One region of the Priestia sp. MDV22-iso46 genome, then DNA from elsewhere that is predicted to be linked to it. Evidence: riboswitches for the same ligand, from Rfam matches in the RefSeq annotation. Region 1 holds a riboswitch; each other region holds the start of a gene.
What was found. Region 1 has a riboswitch for cyclic di-AMP ahead of kdpF (K(+)-transporting ATPase subunit F). Riboswitches for the same ligand answer to the same signal wherever they lie in the genome.
Positions count from the first base shown of each region.

Region 2: another riboswitch for cyclic di-AMP. It lies ahead of AC4NPH_RS16115 (potassium channel family protein); the one in region 1 lies ahead of kdpF (K(+)-transporting ATPase subunit F).
Region 3: another riboswitch for cyclic di-AMP. It lies ahead of gltT (glutamate/proton symporter GltT); the one in region 1 lies ahead of kdpF (K(+)-transporting ATPase subunit F).

Region 1 covers NZ_JBZVWT010000003.1:579,603-589,441, reverse strand. Annotated here, with positions in the region: gene lepB (signal peptidase I) at 1-426, opposite strand, end outside; gene AC4NPH_RS20550 (CBS domain-containing protein) at 681-1,115, opposite strand; gene kdpDN (KdpD-like non-kinase potassium sensor) at 1,151-2,293, opposite strand; gene kdpC (potassium-transporting ATPase subunit KdpC) at 2,347-2,913, opposite strand; gene kdpB (potassium-transporting ATPase subunit KdpB) at 2,927-5,002, opposite strand; gene kdpA (potassium-transporting ATPase subunit KdpA) at 5,024-6,685, opposite strand; gene kdpF (K(+)-transporting ATPase subunit F) at 6,710-6,790, opposite strand; cyclic di-AMP (ydaO/yuaA leader) riboswitch at 7,169-7,309, opposite strand; gene AC4NPH_RS20520 (hypothetical protein) at 7,325-7,462, opposite strand; cyclic di-AMP (ydaO/yuaA leader) riboswitch at 7,535-7,677, opposite strand; gene murG (undecaprenyldiphospho-muramoylpentapeptide beta-N-acetylglucosaminyltransferase) at 8,099-9,166, opposite strand; gene AC4NPH_RS20510 (CHY zinc finger protein) at 9,344-9,679, shown strand; gene AC4NPH_RS20505 (ArsR/SmtB family transcription factor) at 9,699-9,839, opposite strand, start outside.
Region 2 covers NZ_JBZVWT010000002.1:813,246-823,084, reverse strand. Annotated here, with positions in the region: gene ggt (gamma-glutamyltransferase) at 1-1,256, opposite strand, end outside; gene AC4NPH_RS16135 (tetratricopeptide repeat protein) at 1,666-2,163, opposite strand; gene AC4NPH_RS16130 (YjcZ family sporulation protein) at 2,338-2,424, shown strand; gene AC4NPH_RS16125 (YjcZ family sporulation protein) at 2,613-2,693, opposite strand; partial or broken gene AC4NPH_RS16120 (TrkH family potassium uptake protein) at 3,016-4,334, opposite strand; gene AC4NPH_RS16115 (potassium channel family protein) at 4,338-4,997, opposite strand; cyclic di-AMP (ydaO/yuaA leader) riboswitch at 5,122-5,266, opposite strand; gene AC4NPH_RS16110 (carboxymuconolactone decarboxylase family protein) at 5,382-5,840, opposite strand; gene AC4NPH_RS16105 (Lrp/AsnC family transcriptional regulator) at 5,961-6,416, shown strand; gene AC4NPH_RS16100 (hypothetical protein) at 6,424-6,555, opposite strand; gene AC4NPH_RS16095 (peptidyl-prolyl cis-trans isomerase) at 6,865-7,767, opposite strand; gene AC4NPH_RS16090 (S1C family serine protease) at 7,764-9,038, opposite strand; gene AC4NPH_RS16085 (response regulator transcription factor) at 9,261-9,839, shown strand, end outside.
Region 3 covers NZ_JBZVWT010000019.1:12,670-22,508, reverse strand. Annotated here, with positions in the region: gene AC4NPH_RS30080 (hypothetical protein) at 1-127, opposite strand, end outside; gene AC4NPH_RS30075 (undecaprenyl-diphosphate phosphatase) at 585-1,409, shown strand; cyclic di-AMP (ydaO/yuaA leader) riboswitch at 1,683-1,822, shown strand; gene gltT (glutamate/proton symporter GltT) at 1,929-3,188, shown strand; gene ytvI (sporulation integral membrane protein YtvI) at 3,401-4,432, shown strand; gene AC4NPH_RS30060 (DedA family protein) at 4,593-5,198, shown strand; gene AC4NPH_RS30055 (EcsC family protein) at 5,223-6,008, shown strand; gene AC4NPH_RS30050 (hypothetical protein) at 6,151-6,285, shown strand; gene AC4NPH_RS30045 (APC family permease) at 6,415-7,728, opposite strand; gene AC4NPH_RS30040 (hypothetical protein) at 8,052-8,597, shown strand; gene AC4NPH_RS30035 (alpha-galactosidase) at 8,617-9,839, shown strand, end outside.

The DNA.
Region 1 (9,839 bases):
AAATACTTCGTTTTTAGGTATTTGAACGGGTTCAAAATCTCCTGTGAGCTCCATATCCATGTTATTGGCAATTTGACGATTCGTTTTTAAATAAGGTTCACTTACTTTTTTATCATCAATATAAAGCTGATCTTTTTTCATTTCGATTTTTTCACCTGGCAGACCGATTACTCTTTTTACATAATGCTTATTCTTAGCCTCATCTTTAATAATCACAATATCTCCGCGGCGAATATCATGGAGCGAATACGACAGTTTATTCACAAACAAACGCTCTCCGTTATGAAGCGTTGGGTTCATTGAAGCGCCTTCTACAATATACGGAGAAAATAAAAATGCGCGAATCATAAATACTAGAGCGATAGCGAAGATAATAGTTTTGAATATGCTGCGTAATTGATCGCTTTTTGTTTTTTCCGTAGTCAATATACTTTGTCTCCTTTGTACAGCTCACTTTTCTTATGAAAAAAAGCAAGAAACCTCTTACTTTAACACTTATTCTAACTTAATCATAGAAAGAACTGAAATCAAATGTTTTATGTTATGTAAAAAAAGAACCTCTAACAAATGTTAGAGGCTTACATTACGCAAGTTTCGTCTTTACATCTCTTATTATAACATTAATTATATAAAAAGAGACTACCTTTTATGTAAAAATTATGTTTTTTACGCAAACTTAACTAAATCTTCACATTTAAAGGCGTTTCTCCATGTATAAAAAGTTGAGAGATACAATACTCTATAATCTCTCTTCGCCGCACGAGTCCAATAAAAATATTTTGATCATCTACAACTGGTACAAAATTTTGTTCAGACGCGCGTGACAAAATACTTTCCATTTCATCATTAATGGTGATAGGTTCATAATCGCGATGCCTTGGGACCTCTTCAATTCGTAGGTGTTCTAGCTCATGAAGTTCTATATGCTCTAGGCTTTTTATTTTCCGTAGCAAGTCTCCTTCTGCCAAAGTCCCTACATATTCTCCTTTTTGGTTAATGAGCGGTACAGAAGAGTAGCGATGATACTCCATTTTCTCCAATGCTTGACGGACAGTTGACTGTGTCGACAGGGTAACGACTTCTTTTTTGGGGAGTAAAAAGAACGCAATATTCACTCATATTCTCCTTTTATTATACATCCATTTTATTGTCATTGCTTTGCTGAATCTGAAACAATATGAATGTCGATGTTATGAGTCTGTCTCATAATCGTATTCACAATAGACCCTTTTCGAATCTCTTCCCACCTTGTCCTCGCTGATTGCCCTAGTAAGATTTGAGTAACGCGATACTGCTTGGCTACGTTCACAATCACTGCAGCCGGTTTTTGCTTTTTAGCTTCTTCAACAATTAGCGATGCGTGAAAGCGATCAGCAAATTCCTGCCACTCTTTGATTTGTGCTTTTTGCCTTTCAGTTTGCTCGCCTGTAAAAACATGAAGCAGCAGCAAATCTGCTTTCAATCGGTTTGCCATTCTCCAGCCTCTTCGAATCAATTTTTCAGCTGTTTCACTGTATTGAATGCATACTAAAATGCGTTCGCAAATACCTGTTACGCCAATTTCATGGGAATGAATGAGCTTACCGTCCACTTCATCCGCTATTTCTCTGAGCGTTAATTCACGAAGGGCATGGAGATTTGCGAGCTTAAAAAAAGACTGCAGGCTTTGTTCAATTTTATGAACTTCGTATATTTTGCCTTCACGAAGACGCTTTTGCAGCTGTTCTGGCGTAACATCCACAAGCTGAATTTCATCTGCTTGCTGGATAAATAAATCTGGCACTGTTTCACGAACTTTTACCTGGGTAACAGCATATACGAGATCATGTACGCTTTCCATATGCTGAATATTCATTGCTGACATGACTGAAATACCTTGGTTGAGCAGGTAAGAAACATCTTTAAAACGTTTTTTATGGCGGCTTGTCGGCACATTTGTATGAGCGAGTTCATCGATAATTACAACTTTTGGCCGCCTTCTTACAATCGCCAGCAAATCAAGCTCTTGTAATTCTTTTCCCTTATAAAAAATGGTTTCTTTTTGGATTACTTCTAGATTTCCGATCATCGCCTCAGTCTCATTCCTGCCGTGTGCTTCTACATATCCAACTACGACATCTACGCCTTCTTTGACTAAATCGTGCGCATCTTGAAGCATTTTATACGTCTTTCCTACTCCCGGCGCCGCACCGATGTAGAGTTTAAGCTTTCCGCGCTTCTGATCATGAAGTTCACGCAATAGTTCTTCCGGAGTTTTTCTTCGAAAGTATGGATGAGCTTCTTTTTCTTTCATTGTTCAGGCCCCTTTATCACACTCGCTTCAATACATGAAGCGAGTGCATGTAATTAGCGCTCTCGTTGAACAGCTAAATTTAGCTCTACTACATTTACTCGTTTTGCACCAAAAGCTCCTTGCTGAGTATGTTCTTTGATCAGCTCTTTTAGCGTGTTGATGTTAATATGCGCTGCTTTTGCTACGCGCTCTACTTGTGCATATGCAGCTTGTGGCGTAATATCCGGATCGAGTCCAGAAGCCGAATTTGTGACGGCATCAATTGGAATTCCGCCTTTTGGTACCTCGTTTTCTTTTTTCCACGCCGCTACTGATCTTTCGATACGGTTCGTAAGATCTTTATTTGAAGGTGCTAAATTCAACGAGCCAGACCCTGCCCCGTTATAATCAATACTAGAGACTCTGCCATGAAAAAATGCATTGCTCGTAAACTGCTGCCCTATCAGCTTAGAACCGATAACTTGATGCTTGTTTGAATAGATTAAGCTGCCATTTGCTTTACTTGGAATAGCCGTCTGAGCAATGCCTGTCATCACAACAGGATAAATAAGACCACAAAGAATTATCATCATAATTGTTAAGCGAACAATAATGCTTCCCATTCGTTCTGTTTGTATCATCGTTTCTTCTCCTCTACATTACAAATGAAAGTAGTAAGTCAATCGCTTTAATCCCAATGAAGGGAACCAATACCCCACCTAATCCGTAAATGAACAAATTTTTTCGCAGCAGGGCGTTAGAACTCATCGGCTTATACGCAATTCCCTTCATGGCTAAGGGAATTAACAGCGGGATAATGACCGCATTAAAAATAAGCGCTGACAATACGGCAGATAGAGGTGAATTCAGCTTCATTACGTTAAGAGCCTCCATTTGCGGAATCGCCAAGGTAAACATGGCTGGAATAATAGCGAAATACTTAGCAATATCGTTTGCGATACTGAATGTAGTTAAGGCACCCCTTGTCATTAATAGCTGTTTTCCAATTGAAACGACTTCAATGATTTTAGTGGGATCAGAATCTAAGTCCACCATATTTGCTGCTTCTTTAGCAGCTGAGGTTCCGCTGTTCATTGCTAAGCCAACATCAGCTTGAGCAAGCGCAGGGGCATCGTTTGTCCCGTCACCTGTCATAGCAACTAGCTTTCCTTGCTGCTGTTCATATTTAATTACTTGAATCTTGTCTTCTGGCTTGCATTCCGCAATAAATTCATCTACTCCAGCTTCTTTTGCAATGGTTGCAGCGGTTAACGGATTATCTCCTGTACACATAACCGTTTTAATACCCATTCTACGAAGTTCATCAAAGCGTTCTTTCATTCCTGGTTTTACCGTGTCTTTTAAATAAATTAAGCCATAGATTTTATCATCATCGGCGACGGCAAGCGGCGTGCCACCAGCTCCTGCAATTTCGTTTGCTTTTTGCTGCAAATCAGAGGGAACCTTCCCGCCCTTTGACTCTACCCATGCCGTGACGGCGTCCACTGCTCCTTTTCGTACAGATACATTCTCTAAGTCAATACCGCTCATTCGCGTTTCAGCTTTGAATTCTACAAATGTTCCCTGCGTTTTTCTAAGATCTTCTACTCCCATACGGTTTTGAATAAAATCAACAACTGAGCGCCCTTCTGGCGTTTCGTCGTAAAGAGAAGAAACAAACGCCCATTTGTAAAGTTCACGTTCGTCTATGCCTTCTACAGTCGTTAATTGATGAGCCATTCGGTTTCCAAACGTAATGGTGCCGGTTTTATCTAAAATAATTGTATTGATGTCACCAGCTGCTTCTACTGCTTTTCCTGACATGGCGATCACGTTAAACTGAGTAACTCGGTCCATCCCAGCAATTCCAATGGCCGATAATAATCCTCCAATTGTCGTAGGAATGAGGCAGACGAGCAGTGAAATTAAAATAGCCGTGTCGAGCTGAAAATGTAAGTAATTTGTAAATACAGGAAGCGTCACAACAACTAGTAAGAAAATAATCGTCAGACTTGTTAAAACCGTGTTTAGCGCAATTTCATTTGGCGTTTTTTGACGCTCTGCTCCTTCAACAAGCGAAATCATTTTATCTAAAAATGATTCACCTTGCTCACACGTAATTTTAACTGTAATTTCATCGCTGACAACTCTTGTACCTCCCGTTACAGAGTTAAAATCTCCCCCTGCTTCTTTCATAACAGGTGCCGATTCACCCGTAATAGCCGATTCATCAACAGACGCCAGTCCTTTAATGATTTCTCCATCTCCAGGAATCATCTCGCCTTGTGAAACGACGACGATGTCTCCTTTTTTTAGTTGCGATGCCGAAACTTGTATCATTTGCCCGTTTTGAAGTTTATTAGCTGTAATGTCACCTTTCGATTGCTTTAATGAGTTTGCCTGCGCTTTTCCTCGTCCTTCTGCTAATGCCTCTGCAAAATTAGCAAAAACAATTGTGAAAAATAAAATGAGGGATGCGGCAATATTAAAGCCTGCGCTTACTGCACTTTCTCTGAAAAGGTCTGGAACAACAGCTAAAAAAAGCGTAATAACAAACCCGATTTCTACTACGAACATGATAGGGTTTTTTATCATCGTTCTTGGACTTAGCTTGATAAAAGCCTGCTTTACTGATTGAATAAAAATCGATGAAGTTTGTTTATCTACAGAACCTTGAATGTGACTGTTACGATCTAATTCAAGATTATTCATAAAATTCCGTTTATTCATTATAATCCTCCGCTTTCTTGATTACAGTGTCAAATACTCAGCAACCGGCCCAAGTACAAGCACCGGGAAAAACGTAAGTGCCCCTACAATAACGGTAGTTCCAATTAAAATGCCGCTAAATAAAGACGTATCCGTTTTAAATGTCCCAGGTGTTTCAGGAACAAGCTGCTTAGATGCTAGTGAGCTCGATACCGCCAGCATCGTAATTAGTCCGAAGTAGCGTCCAATATACATAACAATTCCCGTAGAAATGTTCCAAAACGGAGTTGCGTCACCGAGTCCTTCAAAACCGGATCCATTGTTTGCTGCTGACGACGTAAATTCATACAGTGCCTGGCTTAACCCGTGAAAGCCGGGGTTTGATATACCTTCCATTCCTAAATGAGTAGTGAGCGCTACGGCGGTTCCCCCTAAAATTAGCAGCGGCTGCAGAATAAGCGTCACGGCAATGAGCTTCATTTCTTTTCCTTCAATTTTTTTACCTACGTATTCCGGGGTTCTTCCAACCATTAAACCTGATAAAAATACGGCGATGATGACGTACATCATGACATTCATAAATCCTGCTCCGACACCGCCAAATACGGTATTTAACATCATATTTCCAAGTGTCAATAACCCGGTAAGAGGCGTAAGGGTATCGTGCATGGCATTGACTGCGCCTGTTTCACTTGCTGTCGTCACGATGGCGTACAGAGTTGACATACCGACACCAAAACGAACTTCTTTCCCTTCCATATAACCGCTCGCTTCATTCAAATGAAAAGCATCAAGTCTAGGGTTGCCACCCCACTCTGTTACAAACGCTGTACTTAAGATAACAATAAAGAGCATACTCATCGATATAAACAAGATGCGACCTTGTTTACGCTGTCCGATCATTTTTCCGTACGTAAAAGGAAGTGCGGTTGGCAACAAAAGCATAAGGACGATTTGTAATACATTGCTCCACGCATTAGGATTTTCAAATGGATGAGCTGAATTGACACCAAAAAATCCCCCTCCGTTGTTGCCTAGCTCTTTGATTGAAAGAAAAGAAGCAACTGGTCCCCTTGCTATTTGCTGGGATGCCCCTTCTAATGTATGGGCAGTCACCGTTCCGCTTAACGTTTGAGGAACACCTAAAAACGCAAATAAAATGCCTGTTATAAAAGCAATAGGAAGTAAAACATGCGTGATTGATTTCACAAAATCAACAAAAAAGTTTCCCATTTCCTTCCCTGCCAACCCACGAATAAAAGCGATTGCTACTGCAAGGGCTGTTGCTGGTGCAGCAAACATCATAAATACAACGGCGGCCATCTGCGAGAAATAAGACAAACCTGATTCACCGCTGTAGTGCTGCAAGTTCGTATTTGTCATAAAACTAATGGCCGTGTTAAAAGCAAGGGCCGGATCCATTCCTTTGATGTGGCTTGGGTTAAGCGGCAGTACCTCTTGAAACCGGAAGATAAGATACACCACAAAAATCATAAACGTATTCGCCAAAACGAGAGCAAGTGCATATTGCTTCCACGTCTGATTATGCCCTTTAATTCCTGCCGCTTTAAACATCACCGATTCTATCTTCCCTACCAAGCTAGTGTTTTTATCGTTTGAAAACACATTCGCTATATAAATACCTACGGGCTTTGCAATAAGCGCTACAAAAACAAGCAGCAGCGCAACTGATAGTAGAAAAATTCCTACGTTTTATTCCTCCGCTTATTAAAATTGTTCTGGATTTAACAGTACATATACTAAATAAATTAAAACGAGAACTGAAATACCTAACAAAATGAACGACATGTTCACTTCTCCTCTCTTTCGTCTACTACATGAGACGACCAGCAAATAATTCCGTACATAGCAGCTGTTAATATGGCAAGCGTTCCAAGCATGATTATATCCAAGTTGCTCCCTCCTAACTGTTTCTTACCACCCATGATTAAGCGTAGTGACTGTTTCTGTGCGTAAAGCATCACGCCCAAGTGAGCTAGCTGCGAAAGGTTATCTTTGATTGTTTAATCCTCACGTATTGTTGCTCTCGTTTTAAAAGCCCTACTATATCCTCTTTACGGTGCAGACATAACCTGCTCTCCTATTTTCCCCATTAAAAAAACCGCAGAAGAGAGTTCTCTTCCGCGGTTTAATGCACGACAAATAAGCCGTGATCGACACGAATTTTTTTACTCCCAAAACGCTTACGGAGTTAGCTGTCGGATTCGGGTTATGGAAGTAACCCTACTCAGTTAAGAGATTCACCCCTAGTACATACGTACAAAATATTGGGTCCCCCGCTCATAATTGATTAAGCGTATATTTGTTATTTAATTTTTAGACTTAATTATGGTTTTTCCTGCTGCGTTTAAAACTTTGATTAGCTAACGTAGACAAATAGCGGTTTGCTAGATCAAAAGATTGCTGGTCGCACATTGCTCGGTATTCAATCAATTGAATCATTTGCTTAGATAAATGCATCTTGACGCTCCTTTCACCTATATTTTGAAAGGAGCGTACTATCCGCTGTTATAGAAAACGACCACGATTACACCATCCTCTCTCTTAACGCTTACGAAGTTAGCTGACGGGTTCGGGTCAAGAAAGTAACCCTACTCAATTAAGAGATTCACCCCTGATAATTGGGTCCTCCGCTCTTTCCTTCTCTTTCAGAAAAGACTCAGCGTTTCACAGTGGAACGTTTCATGAGAGTAATCTTACTCCTGTTAAAATTTACTGTCAACAACATTTTTTGAAATTTTAAAAGCTTTATTTTTCTATGTATATTCATTATTTTAAAATAATAGATTCGAAGAAAAAAAGGTTGTGACTGAATGTAGCCCATCTAAAGATGAACAAATGGGATACATGAGCTGAACCGCTTGTGACACCGCAGTTGATTTCTGTGCAAGACTTCGCTTTCCGCGGGCGGCCGCTGAGCCTCCTCGTCGCTTTTCCCGCAGGAGGCTTCTTCTTGCCCTCCAATCAACTGCTAGAAGGATCTGAACAGGTGAAACCTACGTTCACTTTAACAAAAAAAACGAACCACTAATCAAACACCTTGATCAATGGTTCGTTTTTCACTTCGGCTAAAGTACGTTTGTCCCAGCCTTTTTTTTAGCTCATTTTCTCAATTTCATTTACAAGAATTGAAATGGCATCCGTTTTTGTTGCTTCACGCATTGTACGCTTCATCGTACTTGCCTGCTGCTGAAGCTCATTTACTTCACGCAAAAACACTTCTTTTGTTAACTGTTCTTCTTCCACAACCATACAGTAGCCTTTTTTCTTAAAGGACTGTGCATTTAAAATTTGATCTCCGCGGCTTTGTGCTTTTGACAAAGGAATAATCATCATCGGTTTATGAAGGGCTAAAAACTCAAAGATAGCATTTGATCCGCCGCGTGTAATCACATAATCAGTGGCCGCTAGAACATCTGGAAGCTGTTCATTTACATATTCTAACTGACGGTAGCCCGACTCTTTTTCAAGGCTTGTATCAACATTGCCTTTTCCGCACAGATGTACAATTTGAAATTTCTTTTGCAGTTCAGGCAAGGACTCTCGAACAATTTCATTGATGCGACGTGCTCCTAAACTTCCGCCCATAATGGTTAAAATTGGGCGCTTATCATAAAAGCGAAGCCAGCTTTCCCCGTTCGCTGCGCTTCCGCTAAATAATTCTTTTCGAATAGGTGAACCAACAACCTGCACTTTTTCTTTTGGAAAATAGTTTGCCGCTTCATCAAAAGAAGTGAAAATTTTAGTGGCAAATTTCTGCGCAATTTTATTTGCCAGTCCCGGTGTTAAATCACTTTCATGAATGAACACGGGAATGTTTAGCGATTTAGCAGCCATTACAACAGGAACTGTGACAAAACCGCCTTTTGAAAACACAAGAGAAGGCTTTAACTTTTTCAGCACGCGACGTGCATCGCCAACTCCTTTTGCTACTCGAAATACATCTTTTACATTTTCCATATCTACGTATCGACGCAGCTTCCCGCTTGAAATCGCATGATATGGAACGTTTAATTTTGTAATTAATTCTTTCTCAATACCATTGTGAGAACCGACATAATGGATATCCCATTTTTCACTGTCTAATTCTTTCATAATGGCAATGTTTGGTGTTACGTGTCCAGCTGTTCCGCCTCCGGTAAAAACGATAACTTGCTTACTCATTTTTTCTTCCTCTCTTTACTTCACTTAATCGATCTGTTTTGACATCAATTTTTATCTGATCTTTTTAGCATGCAATCTGACATGTAAAACGATGGTTTTATTATAGCATTTTTCTTTTTACATATGTATGATAAGGCGTATAAAAGCATGCTATACTTTTCATAGGGAGTGATGATAATGAACAAATCTGTACCTGCAGTAAAAGGTGATACGGTGGATTCCGAAACGCGCTGTACGCACTATCATACAGCTAAAGATATTATCGCAATAAAATTTTATTGCTGTAATACATATTATCCATGCTATCAATGTCATAACGGACATGCTGATCATGATATTAAAAGGTGGCCAAAAGCTATGTTTAATAAAAAAGCTATTCTTTGCGGAGTATGTAAACATGAGCTATCAATTAATGAATACTTAACCTGTAACTCGACTTGCCCTCACTGTCGTTCTTCTTTTAATCCCGGGTGCAGCCTGCATGCACACATTTATTTTGAACAAAAAAGCTGAACAAAACATCGTTCAGCTTTTAAAATAATTGCTCATCTATATTTATAATGGAAGGAAGCAGACCTGGGAACAATTCCTCAAGATCTTCTAAACGCAAGGAATAATAGTGCTGCGTACCTTCTATACGTAGTTTGATAATTCCAGCTTCGCGAAGTACTTT
Region 2 (9,839 bases), on a different contig from region 1:
CCAAAAACTTGTTCAATGGTAGTCGTGTAAGAAACCATGTTTCCCCATTTGTCTACAACAGAGAAATGAGTCGTTTGGCCGATTGGATTTTCTTCCTTTACTGTTGCTTTATTTGGGTTTTCTTTTCCTTCATATTTCCAAGGGTCTCCTTCTTTGACATTAGGCGTTGCTTTGTTTGGATTAATTAATTTACGACGTTCTTTAATATAATCTTCATCTAACAGTCCTTTTTTCGGCACTTCGTAAAAGTCTTCATCTGCCATATACGCCGCGCGGTCCGCGAAAGCTAAGTGCATCGCTTCCGTTAAATGCTGCAAATACTGAGGCGTATTGGAACCCATTTTTTCTACATCATAACCTTCCATTAGCTTTAAAATCTGCTGCACGGTTAATCCGCCGGAGCTAGGAGGAGCCGCACTAACCACATCGTAGCCTCGGTAAGTTGTTTTGACCGGCTCACGTTCTTTTACAACGTAATTTTTCAAATCATCCATAGTCATGCTTCCATCGCGTTTTTGAACTTCTTTAACAAGCGCTTTTCCAATTTCTCCTTTATAAAGAGCGTCTGATCCTTCTTTTTGAATAAGCTTTAATGTTTTAGCAAGATCCGGCTGAACAAGCTTATCTCCTTCTTTTAATGGCTTGCCATTCGGCACGAATACACTACCGGCCGTTTGGTATCTTTCAAGCTTGTCCACATTTTCATCAATGTACTGAGCCATCGACCAATTTACTTTGATTCCTTGTTCTGCTTGAGTAATAGCTGGTTTAATAATATCTGATAAGTCCATTGTTCCATAATCTTTAAGGGCTGTTTCTACTCCTTTTAGCGTACCAGGAACTCCAACTGCTTTTCCTGTTATGTGACGCTTACTGAAAGGGATGACTTTTCCTTTTGAATCTAAAAACAGCTTAGGCGTGACATCAGCTGGTGCCATTTCACGGCTGTCTAGCATCGTAATTTTATCTTTCTTTTTTTCATAAATCATCATAAAGCCGCCGCCGCCGATACCTGACATCATCGGTTCCACAACGTTTAGAGATAATTGAATGGCAGCTGCCGCATCCACAGCGTTTCCGCCTTCAGCTAAAACTTTCCTTCCCGCTTCAGCAGCCAGCGGGTGAGATGCCGCTACAATTCCTTGTGTAGCACCTCGTTTCATTGAATGGTCGACACCCGGAACTTCAGCAGCAGCTGGTGTGACAACTAAACTTAAACTAAATAATGCAATAACCAACATCTTCATAACCTTCATCTGGGTCTCCTCCTTCAAATACATTATTTTACATCGTCTGAAACGATGGATTTCACAAAGAATAAATTGGTTTATTATGATATTTTTTACATATGTGTATAAATAAAAAGCAAAGTAAATCAGACCTTTGCTTTTTTAGTTAGTCGCATGTTTAACTTTTCTCTCTATCCATTTACAATTATCTATATTTTCTAACAATTTATCCATAGGCTGATAGTTTCTTACTATTTTTGGAATTACGTAGACTGAACGCTCTAATAATGTAGAAAATCTAGCAGTTAAGAAGTCGTTGGACTTACATGCACTTCTTAAAATTTCTATAAATATTCTTATTGTTATATAAAAAGCAATTCTTTATGAAAATCAGCATATATTTCCTGAAAACCAAAAATAAAACAGGACTTTTGATTCACCGTCCTGTTTGCAGCATGTTTTCGACTTTTTTAATATCCGCGTGAGTAGGATTGATTTCCCGGGCATAGACGATTTGTTCTTTCGCTTTTTCCATTTCTTTTAATTGAATATAGGTTTTGGCGAGTTCGAGCGGCAGCATAATCCCTTCAAAACCAAGATCTTGCGCCCGCTGCAAATAAGACAGCGATTTTTCGTAATTCCCTCCAAACATAAGCGGAGTTTCCCGGTATTTTATTCCTCGAACGAAGTGCGCCAAGCTTGAAGATGGATTTAATGTTAATGCCTGATGAAGAGCTCGGTCCATTTCTAAATTCAATACCATTTTTTCAAAAATAATTGATTCTTCGATTTGCTTTGCTAAACAAACTGCTAAGTAACAGTACAAATCAGATGCTTGAGGTTTTTTCTTCATTTCTTGTTGAATTTCGCGTTTGATCTCTTTCCACTTACCCTCTTCTAGCTGATTCATGACGTATTCTACATGTATTCCCACCACTTTGCCCTCCTTTTCCTCTTTATCATAAAGGATTTCTGCACAAATGAAAAAAGTAAGTGTTCTTCATTTTTCTCAAAAGATCGTTACCGTTAAAAAATAGGCAAATTTCTTAATCACTTAACCCAATTAGTACATAGGATATAGAGAATTTTATTAAAGGAGGTTACACATATGGGCGCAAAAGGCGGTTTTGGTTTTTCATTTATCGTTGTTTTATTTATTTTATTAGTAATCGTAGGGTGTTCTTGCTACTATTAATTCCTAAAGAGGATGAACATCATTCATCCTCTTACGACAAAAAAACCATGCTTTCGCATGGCTACATACCGATTAGATAAATGAGTAGAGGAACTCATTGTTCGGCAATATTGAAGAAATTTTTGGTTTTCACTTCCGCCTAGTATGCCCTTCTTGACAGGGGCTATGCGCAAATAAAGAACTAACATTTAAAAGCGAAAGCCAGACGCACCTACAATAACAAGTAAAACAAATAACACAACGATTAACGCAAAACTTTGTTTTTCCACGTATCATCCCTCACTTCCTGTTATCTGCTTTTAGTGTATGCAACAGCTTGGCAAAATGTTTAGGACAGGGGTGCGGATTTTTATGAGAAAAACCTTCAAATTTCGCTAAAAAAGTGAATCATATTTTTGTTTCTTTCGTTATATATAGTAAGAGATTTTTTACTATAAAAAAGGGGGACCTTTAATGCGCCGACATTCCAAATTGCCCATTGTTCTTGTCTTTGCCTTCTTTTTATTCATCGCAACTGTTTTGTGCGTAACCTCTTATATGTCTTGAATATATAAATAACATAAAAAACCGCCTCCTTGGAGGCGATTTTTCTTACCCTAGCATAATATCTTCGTTTGGATATCGTACAGCTTCTCTCTTCTGTTTTGATAATGAAAATGCAAGCGTTAATGGCCCCACTTTTCCTAAAAACATGATAAAGATAATAATCACGCGTCCAAAGTACGAAAGTTCAGGAGTGGCTCCCATCGATAAACCTACTGTTCCAAACGCAGAAACAACTTCAAACATAATTTTTACAAACGGCAGGTTTTCCGAAATATTTAACAGGAAAATGGCCCCAAACACAAACATAATTGAAATCATCGTGATGGCTAGTGCCTTAAACACGTGAAGGGGAAGGAGCCTTCTCTTTAGGAGCACAATATCTTCCCTGCTTCGTAAAAATGCCCATACTGAAAAAATAATTACCACAAACGTTGTTAGTTTGATACCGCCTCCCGTTGACGCACTTCCTGCACCAATAAACATTAATAAAACCATTAAAAACACCGTTGCGTCATGCAGGTGAGCTAAATCAATCGTATTAAATCCAGCGGTTCTTGTCGTTACTGCTTGAAAATAAGACGCCCATGCTTTGTCCCCTAATGATAAATTTCCAAGCGTATGTGAATTGCCGTACTCTAAGAAAAAAATAAAAAGCATTGCAGTCACGTTAATCGCAAACGTGCTGATAATCATAATTTTTGAATGCAGCGTTAGTTTTTTGTACGATTTTTTCACCCACATATCAGCAAGGACGGTAAACCCTAACCCGCCAATAATGAACAGAAAAGAAATTGTTATGTTAATAATAGGGTCTCCTACATACTGAACTAAGTTATCAGACAGCAGTCCAAACCCTGCGTTATTAAAAGCAGAAATCGAATGAAACAAGCTAAAGAACAATCCCTTAGACCATCCGAATTCCGGAACCCAGCGTATTGCTAAGAAGATAAGTGCAACAAACTCAATTAAAAATGAAAAGATAAACAGCCTTTTAACTAGCAGCACAACTCCGCCGGCGCTCGTCTGATTTAAGGCCTGCTGAACGAGCATACGCTCTTTAAATCCAATTTTTTACCTAGCATCATAAAAATCAACACGGCAAATGACATAATGCCAAGACCGCCTATTTGAATTAACAGCATAATGATCGTTTGACCGATGACGGTAAAACGTGTACCTGTATCTACGACGGCTAAGCCGGTCACTGTCATAGCGGAAGTAGATGTAAAAAGGGCGTCTACCCACCGGATTGGCTCAGTAGTAGAAAAAGGCATCATCAATAGAAAAGCACCAATAATAATTCCTCCTCCAAAAATAGAGACAAGCAGCTGCGGAGGGGTGAGTTTAATGATTTGTTTTTTCATGAGTTAAACTCCTTCTTCTTCAAAACGGTTCAAATCGCGATTATGTCCGATAACAATCAGCATATCTCCTTGTTCAATTATTTCATGTGCGGTAGGCGAAATAACCATTTCCCCGTCTTTTCGCTGAAAGCCGATAATATTGCAGCCGTACTTGGCACGAATGTTTAAATCAAACAGCGTTTTATTATGAAGTTTCTTAGAGGCGACAATTTCGACAATACTATAATCCTTTGACAGTTCAATGTAATCAATGATTTTTTCTGACACCACGTGATGAGCAATACGCTTAGCGATATCGCGCTCTGGATGAATAACTTTGTCCGCTCCTATTTTTTCGAGCACTTTTTGATGATACATATTCACTGCCTTTACCCATACTTGCTTAACGCCCATATCTTTTAAAAGCATGGTTGCGAGTACGCTTGCTTCGATATCATCTCCAAACGAAATAAGCGCATGATCAACATTGCGGATACCTAGCCCCTTTAAGCTAGCTTCATCAATCGCGTTTGCTTGCACAACATATGTAGCTGAGTTGCTAAATTTATTTACTACCTCTTGATTGCGGTCAATAGCGAGCACATCCACATCCAGATTAGCAAACTCTTCAACCAAACTGCCTCCAAAACGACCTAATCCCAATACAGCAAACTGTTTTTTCATAATGTATTTATTCCTTTCTTCAACTGCTGTGTGTTCTCTTAGCTTATACTTTTCCTAAAAAATTACATCCTTTTCTTAAAAAAAGCGCAAAAAAACACAGGAAGGCTCCTGTGTTTTCCCACACTCTTCCCCCTCAAAACGCTTGCGAAGTTAGCTGTCGGATTCGGGTTTTAAGAGTAACCCTACCTTTTTAAGGATTCACCCCGGAGCACAATATGTGCGTAAATAATGGGTCCTCCGCTCCGTAATGGATTAAGCGATTTTTATTCAAATGTCTATGATCTATTTTTTAGAATAATCGATTCGATTCATGATGCGTTTCACTTCACGAAAGCTATCTTACTCCTGTGGATTTTGTCTGTCAAGATATTTTTAGGGAAGATCTCACTTGCCCTGCAAGCTGCAAAAATCATATAAATCTAAACTGACAATCATTTTGTGAAATTGATCAAATAAATTAATAACAGCCAAAAGCTCTAACAGCTGCGTATCACTGTAAAATTTCTTTAATTGATTCATATCAGCATCCGTCAACTCCCTTGGACGCACCCGGTATACATCAATAAATCGAAACAGTAATTGATCTTTTTCTTCCAGCTCTTTTTCTCTTAACACTTTTTGATTAAGCGTCTCATCGCCTATATATGACATGCTCATACACGTCTCACAGCCGTTAACACCTGCTAGATAAAGCCTAATTTTTTCCTTAGTCTCTTTTTCTACTATATCGCTGTTCCAAAGCGTGTCGTAAAGCTCATCATACAATCTTTTTACATGCGGAATTAAATTCAATGCTTTTTCAAAATTTGTTCCCTCTTCGTTTGCTAACAAAACTCTTGCCATTTTTTACTCACTCCTTTTTAATTATTATAGTAAGAAAAATGGAAATTTCAGATTACATATAAAACATCTTATCTACTAATACTAATCAAATGAAACGTTAATGAGAAAGAAGGTTTTCAATTGAAAATTGACGAAATTGATTTATCGATTTTGCAGGCGCTGCAGCAAAACAGCCGCCTTTCCTTACGAGAGCTAGGAAAACAAATTAACCTGTCTCCTCCTTCGGTGGCAGAGCGAGTAAGGCAGCTAGAGAGCTTTGGCGTTATAAAAGGATATACGATCGATATTGATTATGAAAAGCTGCATTTGCCCGTGTCGTGTTTTATTGAAGTAACCATGAAAAACGGAGAGCACGAGCGTTTTAAACGATTTATTTCTCAGTATCCCTACGCTTTATTCTGTGAACGCATCGCCGGGCAAGCCTGCTTTATTACAAAGCTTCAGCTTCCTCACCTGCACGTACTCGAACAATTTATTAACGAAATTACACCTTATGCCAAAACGATTTCACACATCGCCCTTTCTCACGTGGAAATGGCTCCTGCATTATTGAGTCATTTAAAAGATGAAAAGTGATTGAAACCTAACGAAAGCGGTCCAATCTAAAAGCGAACAATGGGATCAATAAGCTCGTATGAATCACTTTTGACACCGCTGTTGATTTCCGTGCCAGGCTTCGCTTTCCGCAGGAGTCTTCGCCTTGCCCTCCAATCAACAGCTAGAACCAAATAAATAGATTAAACATACGTTCACCATACTAACGAAAAAATCCGAACGATTCATCGTTCGGATCTTCTTTCCATTAAACTACTTTTGTCCCAGCCTCTTTTATTCGTCCAACAGCATAAAAAATAACCCTCCAAAGCTGGAGGGTATAAATTTTCCGAATAATGAAAGTTTTACAACTTCATTTTATCAGGTGCCGACATTTCTGTCTACTTAAAAATGTAAAAGAGCTCTCTATTAATAGAAAGCTCTTTTACCTGCTTGTTTTTTGAAAACAATCAATCTATATAAAAGGGAACTACCTAAGGTTGAAAGTCACGTGGAACCTTGGTAGTTGATCCTGGATATACCGGTTGATATGATTCAAAACAAGTTCTTTCATCATTTCTTCTTTGACTTCTGATTCCGTTTTTTTATCTTTTTGTTTTAAAATAAGAATATAATAGACTTTACCCATTTTAATGGGCTCACTACTCTCTCCGATGTGCTGTTTTTTTAAAACATCTATAAAAGAGGGAGATAAACTTGAAAGCTTTAGATTATCAGCATTCTCTATTTTGCTCACTGTCTGGACATCAGCATATTTTTTTTGAACGTCCTGAAGCGATGTTCCCTTTTGCAGTTCAGCCGCAGCGGCAGCGGCATCATGTAAAGTCGAAAAAGCCAGCTGCGTAAAAGATACGCGCGTTAGATCGTTTTCAATACGTTTATAGTAAGCAGTTAGTTCATCAGACGTAATTTGTTTACGAAAATATTCTTCTAATTTAAACTGATTCGTTAGCTGGTTGGTTACATCACTGGAACGAATATTTAACACTTCATAACCTTGTTTTCTTGTATCCTCGTCATATGAGCGTTTAATTTGCTTCCACATATCCTCGACTTGTTTTTGTACTTTATCGCTTGTCTTTAGATGCGAAATTAAGATTTTTTGCATAACAAGCTGCCGCAATAACTCTTTGCGGTAGCTCGTATCATTTAGCGGAGCATCTGGATTTAAGAACCCTTCAACGGCTAAAAAACGGTTGAATTCAGCTCCTGTCACCTTGCCTCCCTCATACGCTGCCAGTTCTTTGGTAGAAGATAGCTGACTAATTTCTACAGAAGGAAACATCGTGTTTGAATGCTTCCCTTCGCAGCCGGTTAAAAATCCTAACGCTGTTAATACTGCTAGCAGCAGCTTTAACGGTGTTGAACTCATCCATTGTTATCCTGCTGCTCTGAAAGCTTCAGAGAAATAGTTTGTTTTTTTCCATTTCGATACACGTCTAATTTTACCGTGTCTCCTACTTTACGTTTTGTGTATAGATATTGACGTAAATCACTGGATGTTTTGACTTCATTTCCATCGATGGCAACAATCACGTCTTTTGATTGTAAACCTGCATCAGAAGCAGAAGAGAATGGTTCAACCGTCGTTACGACAACTCCTTCAGACGTATCGCTGGTTAGGCCTAGCTGGTTTTGTTTTGTTGCAGCTGAAAGCTGACCTACATCTTGAAGACCTACCCCCATATATGGACGCGTTATTTTTCCGTTTTTCATCAGCTGTTCAATCGTCGGCTGCACTTCATCACTTGGAAGAGCAAAGCCGATGCCTTCTACATTGTCTTCTGAAATTTTCATACTGTTGATACCGACTACTTCACCGGAAGAATTGATCAAGGCACCGCCGCTGTTTCCTGGATTAATCGCCGCATCCGTTTGAATTGCATCTACGTTCCAATTTTCTGAAATAGGGACAGAGCGTTTTGCTGCGCTCACGATACCTTGTGTGACCGTACGAGAAAATTGTTCACCAAGAGGATTTCCGATTGCAAGCACCGTTTCACCCGCTACTAAATCCGATGATTTCCCGAACTTCGCCACTTGTTCAACATTTTTGTCAGACATCTCAAGCACCGCTAAATCCGTTAGCGCATCAGCTCCGACAATCTTAGCTTTTTCTTTTTGTCCGTTTGAAAGTGACACTTCTACTTCGCTTGCGCCGTCAATAACGTGGTTATTGGTCACAACGTATGCTTTTCCATTTTCTTTTTTGAAAATAACACCGGAACCCGTTCCTGCTTCTTGCGTTTGGGTATCTCCAGAAAATGGATTTGTTTGCTGTTGAATATTGTTCACGCCTACAACAGCAGCTGATACTTTATTTACAACTGAAACAAGATCTGACTGATTCACGGTTGTGCTTACTGTTCGAGGCGTGGTGCTCGTTGTTGTTGCGGTTTGAGTCTGCGTTGTTTGATTCGCTGTTTGCGTATCAGCTGAATCTATTAACCCCAGCTGCGGAGCACCGTATAGCACAATTCCTCCCCCTAGCACTGCTCCGGCGATAGAAGATGCAATCACTGGAAATAAGCGTCTTCTTGGAGGCTGTGATGATGACGCAGGCTGATACTGATCATAGCGCTGCTGGCGGTTTTCATATTCTTCTTTTCGTTCTTGCTCTCTTTCATAATCACGTGGATCCATGAAAAACACTCCTTTTAACGTAGCAAATTTTATGTTATCTATACTATAAAATAAAAGTTTGGGATAAGTATCAAAACAATGTGTGAAATTGTGAAAAATTTCTTTATAACAGCAAACACGTAGTATAATAGCGGGTACATAGACCTTTAAAGAAACGCGCATATATGGCGTAATATGCTTTATTTACCTTAATTTTCATATATTCAGAGGAAGGTGTCAAATTTGAGCTTTACACTATATTTAGTAGAGGATGAACAAAATTTAAACGAAGTTTTAACCCTTTACCTTCAAAAAGAAGGCTGGGACGTTCGCTCATTTTTTAACGGCACGGACGCCAAAGAAATGATTGCAACTCCTCCGCATCTGTGGATTTTAGATATTATGCTGCCTGACATTGACGGGTATCAGCTCATTCGCGAAATCAAGCAGCAAACGCCACATGTGCCTGTTATTTTCATCTCAGCCCGCGATGCCGATATTGACCGGGTTCTTGGGCTTGAAATGGGCAGCGACGACTATTTATCAAAGCCTTTTTTGCCTCGTGAACTAGTTATTCGAGCAAACAAACTGCTAAACCGCGTATATGGTTCCAATCAAAAGAAAACCGATACCATTACGCTGACTCCTTATGAAATCGATTTACATACCCGTACGGTCAGTGAAAATGGAAAGCCAATTGATTTAACGTCTAAAGAATTTGATTTTCTTGTCACTATCTCAAAAGACCTTGGACAGGCTTTCTCACGGGAGCAGCTGCTGAATCTCATTTGGGGAGAAGATTATTTCGGCACAGACCGAGTG
Region 3 (9,839 bases), on a different contig from region 1:
GAATAAATCCAATAAAAAGAGGAGTATAACTAAAGCCCATAACAATCCCCGCGCCAATTAAAGGAATTCCCAGCAAGGCTTCATACCCAGCAGTGACCCATTTCATTGTACGTACATTTCCATTCATAGTAAAAAGCCTCCTAAAAAAGATACTACTATATACGAGAAAAGAGAGAAAAAAGTTTCAAATTACTTAGGGGATATGTCGTATAAGCAAGCACTAGTTGATTAAAATGATAGATGACAGTAAAGGGGATGGAAAAAACATAATAATTTAGTCATTTTTTCACACCAAAGAAAAATAGTCTAGATGATTCATTTTTAGCTAAGGGACCGGAATTTATACCGAACATAGTGACTGATTTCTAAAAAAAATAAAAGCTGATATCGTGTTTTTTGATTATAGCATGTAAGGCTTTTATTACAAATTATTAAAGATTCTTATCTTTTTGCAAATACACATTGTATTTCATAGTTTTAACAATTATGATAAAAAAGCAAGTGTCAAAATAGGAAAATAGTTGAGCATGTAAAACGAAGCGATAAGCTTATTAATTTGAAAGAAAGGCAAGGTACATAGCTTTATGTGGGAAATTATTGTAGCAATCATTTTAGGGATTGTAGAAGGTTTAACAGAGTTTGCTCCTGTTTCGTCAACTGGGCATATGATTATTGTGGATGACCTGTGGTTAAATTCAAAAGAATTATTTTCATCTCCAGTAGCTAATACATTTAAAATTGTTATTCAGCTAGGGTCGATCTTAGCAGTAGTTGTTATCTTTAAAGATCGTTTTATTAATTTATTAGGATTAGGAAAAAAACCAGCTGCTCCAATTGGACCGACAAATCGCTTGAATTTAATGCAGGTAATTGTTGGTCTGTTACCCGCAGGAGTGTTAGGATTTTTGTTTGACGATTACATTGATGAACATTTGTTTTCTTTAAATACGGTGCTAATTGGCTTAGTAGTCGGAGCTGTATTAATGATTCTAGCAGATTTGTTTGGACCTAAACGTCCGCGTGTAGAGACGGTGGACCAAATGTCTTATGGACAAGCACTGGGTATAGGGCTGTTTCAATGTATTGCTCTTTGGCCAGGTTTTTCTCGTTCAGGCTCAACGATTTCAGGAGGGGTTCTTCTTGGAATGAGCCATAAGGCAGCCGCAGATTTTACATTTATTATGGCAGTGCCAATCATGGCAGGAGCAAGTGGACTTTCATTGGTTAAAAACTGGCAGTATTTCACATCAGATGCACTACCGTTTTTTATTGCTGGTTTTATCAGCGCCTTTATTTTTGCGCTGGTATCTATTCGCTTTTTCCTGAAATTAATTAATCGTATCAAATTAGTACCATTTGCACTATATCGAATTGTTTTAGCAGCTATTCTATATTTTGTATTTTTATAAAATAAACACGCGTGTTCTTTAGTCCCTTAAACTTCTAATAGAGACTCAAAGAGCAAGAAAAAGCTATTGCAATGTTGCAATAGCTTTTTTGCATAAATATATATTATCGCCTTTTGAAAGCGTTTTACAAACATAGGTATTGACAAAACGTGTCGAAAAATAGTAAATTAATATTTGTGCAGTATAAAGTTAAGTAAAAGTAAGACTTCTGTTTAGTTTTATTGACTGTAAAAAACGTATGACAACGTATAGATCGTTTTAATTTTATAAAAACTGAATAATAAGCTTAATCGTATAGAGCGGGGGAATCATTATCGGCAGTAAAGCTGCCTTGGGGTGAATCCTTACAAAAGGTAGGAAACTCTCAATTCCGAATCCGACAGTTAACCCCGTTTGCTTTATTGAGAGAAAGAGCCCAAAATAGCGTAAGTAAAAGGCTGTTCTTTCTTAAGAATAGTCTTTTTTTGTTTTTTCAGAAAAGTATATACAAATGTCATACATCTTTGGGGAGGTACATCTATGAAAAAAATTCGTTTTGGTTTGGCTACGCAGATTTTTACCGGTTTAATCCTTGGTGTTCTTGTAGGGGTAATTTGGTTTAACGATCCGCGTGTAGTAACATACCTACAGCCGCTAGGAGACCTATTTTTAAGATTAATTAAGATGATTGTTATTCCAATTGTTATCTCAAGCTTAGTCGTTGGAGTTGCAGGAGCAGGGAGCGGTAAACAGGTCGGAAAGCTCGGCGTTAAAACAATTCTCTATTTTGAAATTATTACGACTTTTGCAATTGTAATCGGTGTATTGATTGCTAATATTTTTCATCCTGGGCAAGGTGTAGACATTCATTCAGCACAGAAGAGTGATATTTCACAATACGTTGAAACATCCGAACAGCAAGAAGGAAAGTCAGTGGCTGAAACTTTCTTACACATTGTTCCGACAAACTTTTTCCAGTCAATTGTTGAAGGAGACATGCTAGCAATTATCTTCTTTACAGTGTTATTTGCACTTGGAGTAGCGGCAATTGGGGAAAGAGGGAAGCCAGTTGTACAATTCTTCGACGGCGTTTCTCACGCAATGTTTCACGTGGTAAACCTTGTAATGAAAGTGGCTCCAATTGGTGTATTTGCTTTAATTGGTGTAACAGTTTCAAAATTCGGTTTAGATTCACTCCTTTCATTAGGAAAGCTTGTTATCTTAGTTTACTTAGCGTTAATTTTCTTCCTACTTGTTGTATTGGGAGGAATTGCGAAATGGGCAGGAATTAACATTTTCCACTTATTCCGCTATATGAAAGATGAACTGTTGTTAGCATACAGTACATCTAGTTCTGAGACAGTTCTTCCACGTATCATGGAAAAACTTGAAAAGATGGGCTGTCCAAAAGCTATCGTATCGTTCGTTGTACCAATTGGTTATACATTTAACCTAGATGGTTCCGTTCTTTATCAAGCGATTGCAGCGTTATTCTTAGCGCAGGTGTATGGTATTGATTTAACGATCGTTCAACAGCTGACGCTCATTCTTGTATTGATGGTTACATCTAAAGGAATGGCTGCAGTGCCAGGAACATCATTTGTTGTATTACTGGCTACTCTTGGAACAATCGGTGTTCCCGCAGAAGGATTAGCCTTCATTGCTGGAGTGGACAGAATCATGGATATGGCACGTACGGTTGTTAACTTAGTAGGAAACACACTAGCCGCAATTGTAATGTCTAAATCAGAAGGCAAATTTGACCCTAAAAAAGGTACAGAGGTCATGAGGGCCGGCTAATTTATAAATTAAAAAGCTACTTATTCTATTCAAAAAATTAGAATAAGTAGCTTTTTTCATAATAATTCCTTTATTATTATGGGAATTGACCCTATAATATGTAACATCAGGTATAAAAATATCCAAATTTTATTCTTATATAAAGCAGTCACTGGTTCCTTTCTTTATCAGTAAATATAGAGATAGCTTAGCTAGTAGGGGGATAGTAGAGTATGTGGAAAAAGCGAATATGGGTCATCGCCTCGATAGTAATCGTATGTTTGTTAATCCCTTACAGTTTACCGATTGTGTTTGCTTTATTAACAGCATTAGCACTTGAGGGTATTGTTCAGAAATTGCATCAATCTTTTAAAATGAAGAGAGTCTATGCAGTGCTTATGACCTTCATTTTATATGTTGTTTCGCTCATACTTATTGGATTTTTTATTGTTCGGACAATCGTTACGCAAGTGGTTGCTCTTTCAAAAATAGCGCCTTCCTTTGTAAAAGAAATCTATGAAACCGCGATTTATCCAACTATTATTAAGTGGAAATACTATTCAAACGCTCTTCCTACAGAAGTGATTTCTTCTATCGAGCGCACGCTTGAAAAGACCGTAAATTCATTAGATTCTCTATTAAAAAGTACCGTAGAAATCATCATTAGCTTTGCCGCTACTGTTCCTGGGTTTCTATTAGAGTTTCTTATTTATTTAGTAGCGCTTGTATTTATCAGCCTTGAGCTGCCTGCTATTAAAAATAAAATTAAGTCATTTTTAACAGAAGAAACGAAATATAAGCTACAAGTTGTCATCACTCAGCTTATCCAAGCGGGGGTTGGTTTTATTAAGGCACAAATTATCTTAAGTGTCATGACGTTTGTAATGGCTTATGTAGGGCTTTGGCTATTAGATGTTCCGTATACCGCGCTGCTTAGTTTATTAATTGTAATTGTCGATATCTTACCAATCCTTGGGACAGGATCGGTGCTCGTTCCATGGGGAATTTTTGCTCTTACGCAAGGGCATGACTCATTAGCAATCGGCTTATTTATTCTATTTGGAGTCATTACGGTAGTAAGACGTGTAGTAGAACCGAAAGTATTTTCTACAAATATGGGTATTTCGCCTTTGGCTGCACTAGTTAGTTTGTACATTGGATTTAAACTTTTAGGCTTTGTCGGATTATTTTTAGGACCGGCTTTAGTTATTTTATACGATGCTCTTCGTAAAGTAGGTATTATTCAAATTAACTTTAAACTATAAAAGCGCTGGATAAAACTAGCGCTTTTTTTTATTGAAACTTTTGTAGTACGTAATACGTAAAGAGGGAAAGGAAAAAACTATGCCGCGTTGGTTTTTATCTATCAATCGGCTAAATTATAGTTTTGCAGTCTTAGATTTAATGACATGAGGAGGAGAATTTTTGTTAGAGTCGGTTTTACTTTCTTTAATTGAAGCGCTAAAACAGCTCTCTTATTTTGGCGTAATTTTAGCATTAACGTTTGAATTTGTCCCGGCAGAGCTTGTTTTACCTTTAGTAGGGTATTGGGTGTATCAAGGTGATATGAACTTGTATCTGGCTATCCTTGCAGGTACAGTAGGCGGTGTTTGTGGACCGTTGACTCTTTATGCACTGGGACGTTACGGTGGACGACCGCTGGTTTTAAAATATGGAAAATACTTTTTGGTGAAAGAAAAAGAAATTGACGCCGCTGATCGCTTTTTTAATAAGTACGGCAGCGGGGTTGCTTTTTTTGGACGCTTTATTCCAGGAGTGCGCACGGCTATCTCTTTTCCGTGCGGGATGGCAAAAATGAATGTATGGCTGTTTTCTATTTACACATTTGTTGCGATGCTTCCAGTAACGGCTATTTACGTATATTTAGGATATAAGTTAGGACCTAAGTGGAAAGAGGTGGGGCCGATTGTGTCTCAATATATGCAGCCTATTGGAATCGGAATTGTTGTTTTAATTGCATTGTTTTTTATCATTAAATATGTGCGGAATAAACAAGTAGGGCAGAGCTGATAAATCGAGGAAAAGAGTGAGGATATGTCAGAGCATGAGCAGTTAAGAGTAGAGTTACGAAAAATTGAAAAGTGGGAGAAAGACCAAAAAGGACTTTTTTTCTGGGAGCGGCTGGCTCGCTTGCCTTTTTCAGCTTTAGATAAAGTAACGCCAAAGTTCATTCATCAAAAAATAGAAAAATTATTAGATGAAATCGCTAAGTATGTTGATAATGGAGGCCAGTATTTAGCTAATACGTCTGCCACGCTAGAAAAAGCATCAGCTCAATTACAAGAAAAGAAGCAGCTTTCAATAGAGGATATTCAGCATTTATCTCTGCAAGAAATGGATGGATTGGCGGAGTATTTTATTGAAGTCCGAAAAAAGAATGCACAGCTGCAAGGAGCTACAACCGGGGTAGGCGGGATTTTTACACTGGCGATTGATATTCCTTTTGTATTGGGACTTACACTTAAGACACTGCAAGAAGTGGCTGTTTCTTATGGTTACGATCCCACTGAGCAAGAGGAACGCATTTTCATGGTCAAATGCATGCAGTTTTCATCCTCTGATATTGTAGGAAAGCGTGCGATTTTAGAAGAATTAGCAAGCGGCAATCGAACGCAGAGCTTGCAGCAGCTGCAAGGGTGGAGAGAAGTGTTTCTAACCTACAGGGACAACTTGGGATGGAAAAAGCTGTTTCAAATGATTCCTATAGCAGGAATGGTATTTGGAGCGTATATTAACAAACAAGCGATTAATGATATAGGGGAAGTTGGAATGATGCTTTACCGTAAAAGACGCATTTTGGAAAAGGTCTCACAATCTTAAAAATAAAAAGAGACTGGTACAAAAGTATTTTAGTTGAAGAAAGATCCGAACGAGTTTGATTCTTGGTTGAGAATCAAATACGTTCGGATTTTTTCATTGGTATAGTAAATGTAGCTTTCATATGTTTAGTTGCTTCTAGCTGTTGATTGGAGGGCAAGGCGAAGGCTCCTGCGGAAAAAGCGGAACAGATGAGACCCCGCAGGAGCGCAAGCGACGAGGAGGCTCAACGGCCGCCCGCGGAAAGCGAAGCCTTGCACGGAAATCAACAGCGGTGTAACGAGTGATTCATACTAGATCGTTTACCTTTTTGTTCGTGTTTAGATGGGATTGATTTGCTTATATCTGAATTACTTTTTTTCGACATTATTTCTGGGGAAATATGTCGAGGTGTGTTAAGTCTAGTTCCTTAATCAAAATGAAAAGTAGGAATGGTAATAGTATTTTTTCGTCTGGCAATCAGTAAATAAATAATTCCGATTACACTCCATACAATACCGATAAATAAGGATGTTTTTTCTAAGTTAAGCCACATAAAAAATAAAAATAAACTGCCGAGTAAAGGCATAAGTACATATGAAATATATCCACTGAGAGATCGTTTGTTTTGATGAATAAAATAATGGATAAAAACCGCTATGTTCACTGAACTGAACGCAATTAAAGCACCAAAATTAATTAAAGAGGTAGCTTTTTCAAGAGACAGACCTAGTGAAATTAAGGAGAGGCCACCAATAATCACCACGTTCCAAACAGGTGTCTTTGTTTTAGGGTGAATATAGCCAAAAATTCTCCGAGGCAGATAACCATCTTTCCCAATTGCATAGAGAAGTCTTGATGCACTCATATGCGAGACAAGTCCAGAAGCAATAGTTGAAGTCAAGGCCGCTGCTACAAAAATAGATTGAAAAAGCTGGCCGCCAATTTTATAAGCAATTTCCGCTGATGCACCTTCTAAATCATGAAACAAAGAGGCTGAAGGGAAAAGAAGCTGAGCAAAGTAAGAAACTGTGATAAATAAGGCGCCTCCCGTACATGCAATAATGAGAATACCTTTAGGAATGGTTTTCTCAGGCTTAAGTGTTTCTTCGGCCATGGTAGTTACAGCATCAAATCCTAAAAAAGAAAAGCATAAAATAGCTGCTCCGTTTAATAACAGAGATATAGAGGCCGATTCACTTATAAACGGTTTAAATGATAGCTCTTGGCCTTGAGTTGTAGCACTTAAAATAATAAAGATAATAGCGACTAAAATTTGAAAAGCAACTAATAGCGTACCAAAAGAAACGGTTAAATGAACGCTAAAAATATTCATTATGGTCATGATGACAACAAAGCTGATAATCCATACGGCCTTTGGAACACCTGGAAACAGAGAGCTTAGGTAAATATTTGTCAAAAGTGCATTGATCATTGGCAGAAATAGATAATCAAGAAGAGCCGTCCATCCTACCAAAAAACCAATGCTTGGATTCAGTACTTGCTGTGCATATGTATAAGAGGAACCAGCTCCGGGAAAAGCTTTTACCATTTTTCCGTAACTAATGGCTGTAAATAAAATAGCAATCAACGTGAATGCATAAGCGCCTGAAACATGTCCATCTGTTGATTCAGTTACAATGCCAAATGTATCAAAAACGGCCATAGGTGCCATGTAGCCTAAGCCTATCACGACGATATGCCATAATTTTAGTTGTTTAAGAAGAGAAGGTTCATGATTCATATTTGTCATCCTTTCTATGTATAATCATTCTTCATTATTTATTATTATACTATATTATTAGGTTTGTCATCTTTTTTTAAAAAAGAAGAGAAAATTGCGCGCTAAGAGATAAAGATCGTTTAATTGATTACTAGATAAAGCAAAAAAATGCTTTTTTTCACTTTGATTTTTACCATTGAGTCTAGAAAGTATTTTACATAAAATGAAAGAAAGTAAAAAAAGCTTCGTTTAGGGTGATCTACTTGTAATAAATACGAAAACAAATTTTTGAATGCGGTTACATTTTTTGTCGGTATACAAAGTTAAGAATGATGGTAAAGGAGATGAAGGAAGTGATTGCTACACCCTATATAAACTTGGAGATAAACAAGGAACCAGGTGTGCATGTCGTATTGGATGAAACAAAAAAAGATGGTGTTTATTTTATTAAATTAACGGTCAAGTCGGTTAAAAAAAGAATTCTTCCAAAAATGAAATTAAAATGGAGCGTTCCGTTGTTAGATATCCAACTATATAAATCTTTACAAACTAGTAAGGTCGATGTGAGTGCCTCTTTTGTTCATTGTTTTATGAATAAGAATGGTTCTAACCGCTACACCATTGCATGTTCAGACATACGTCATCCTATTCTGTGTGCCCCCAATTGGAAAGAAATGTGTCTAGATGTAGAAATGACTTTATTTAGTGAAAGCACTTGGTCTCTTCATAGCTATGAAACTGAACTGCGAGTAGACACAAGAATGGTTGAAACAGAAGAGTTATTCAAAGATTTAGCGAAATGGTATGAGAGAAAAGAGATTAATCTAGCATCTGCTTTTGAGCATGCAACGGCAATAGATGAAAAAGGAAATGTCTCGTTAGATATTTGATGGTAAGGAGAGGGATAAAGTGGGAGTCTTATTTAATGAACGTACAAAGGAATTTCACCTGCAGGGACGCGATGTAAGTTATATCTTTTCAGTGTTGAGAAACGGGCAGCTCGGTCACTTGTACTATGGAAAAAAGCTTAAGCACCGTTCATCTTTTCAGCATTTTTTACGTGTAGAAACAAGAGGAGCTAGCGCTTCGGTATATGAAGGAGAACTAGCATTTTCTCTTGAAACAATCAAACAAGAGTATCCTTCTTATGGAACAACAGACTTCAGAGAGCCAGCCTATCAACTTCTTCAGCAAAACGGAAGCCGAATCACAAATTTTGAATACGATAACCATAAAATTTACAAAGGCAAGAAGCCATTAAACGGCTTACCTGCTACATATGTAGAAGAAGAGAGTGAAGCCACAAGTGTAGAAGTTGAACTGATTGATAAATTGCTCAATGCATCACTTATTTTAACGTATACCGTTTACGAAGACCGAAATATTATTACGCGTCACGCACGATTTGAGCATAGAGGGGAAGAAGCAGTCGATATTTTGCGCATCATGAGCGGCAGCATTGATTTGCCTACATCAAATTATGAGATGGTTCAGCTTTCCGGTGCGTGGATTCGAGAAAGACACGTGAAAACACGAATGCTTCAGCCTGGTATTCAAAGTATTTCTAGTGCGAGAGGTACAAGCAGCAGTCAGCAAAACCCATTTTTAATTTTAAAGAACCCAGATGCAACTGAACACAGTGGAGAAGCGTATGGTTTTAGTCTTGTATACAGCGGAAACTTTCTTGGACAAGTGGAAGTAGATCATTACAATGTATCAAGAATAACGATGGGCATTCATCCTTTTGATTTTCAGTGGCGACTAGAAAGTGGACAAACTTTTCAATCACCAGAACTAGTACTGGCTTATTCAAATAGCGGGCTAAACGGCCTTAGCCAAGAGTATCACGAGCTTTATCGCAAGCGTCTTGCTAGAGGAAAATGGCGGGATTTGGAGCGGCCAGTTTTAATTAATAACTGGGAAGCGACGTATTTTGATTTTAACGAAGAGAAAATTGTACATATTGCCAAAGAAGCGCAAAAGCTAGGCGTTGAACTTTTTGTATTGGATGACGGCTGGTTCGGTAAACGTAACGATGATACAACTTCTCTTGGAGATTGGTTTGTAGATGAAAATAAGCTTCCGGGCGGTATGAAGTCATTGGCTCAAAAAGTAACGGATTTAGGTATGGA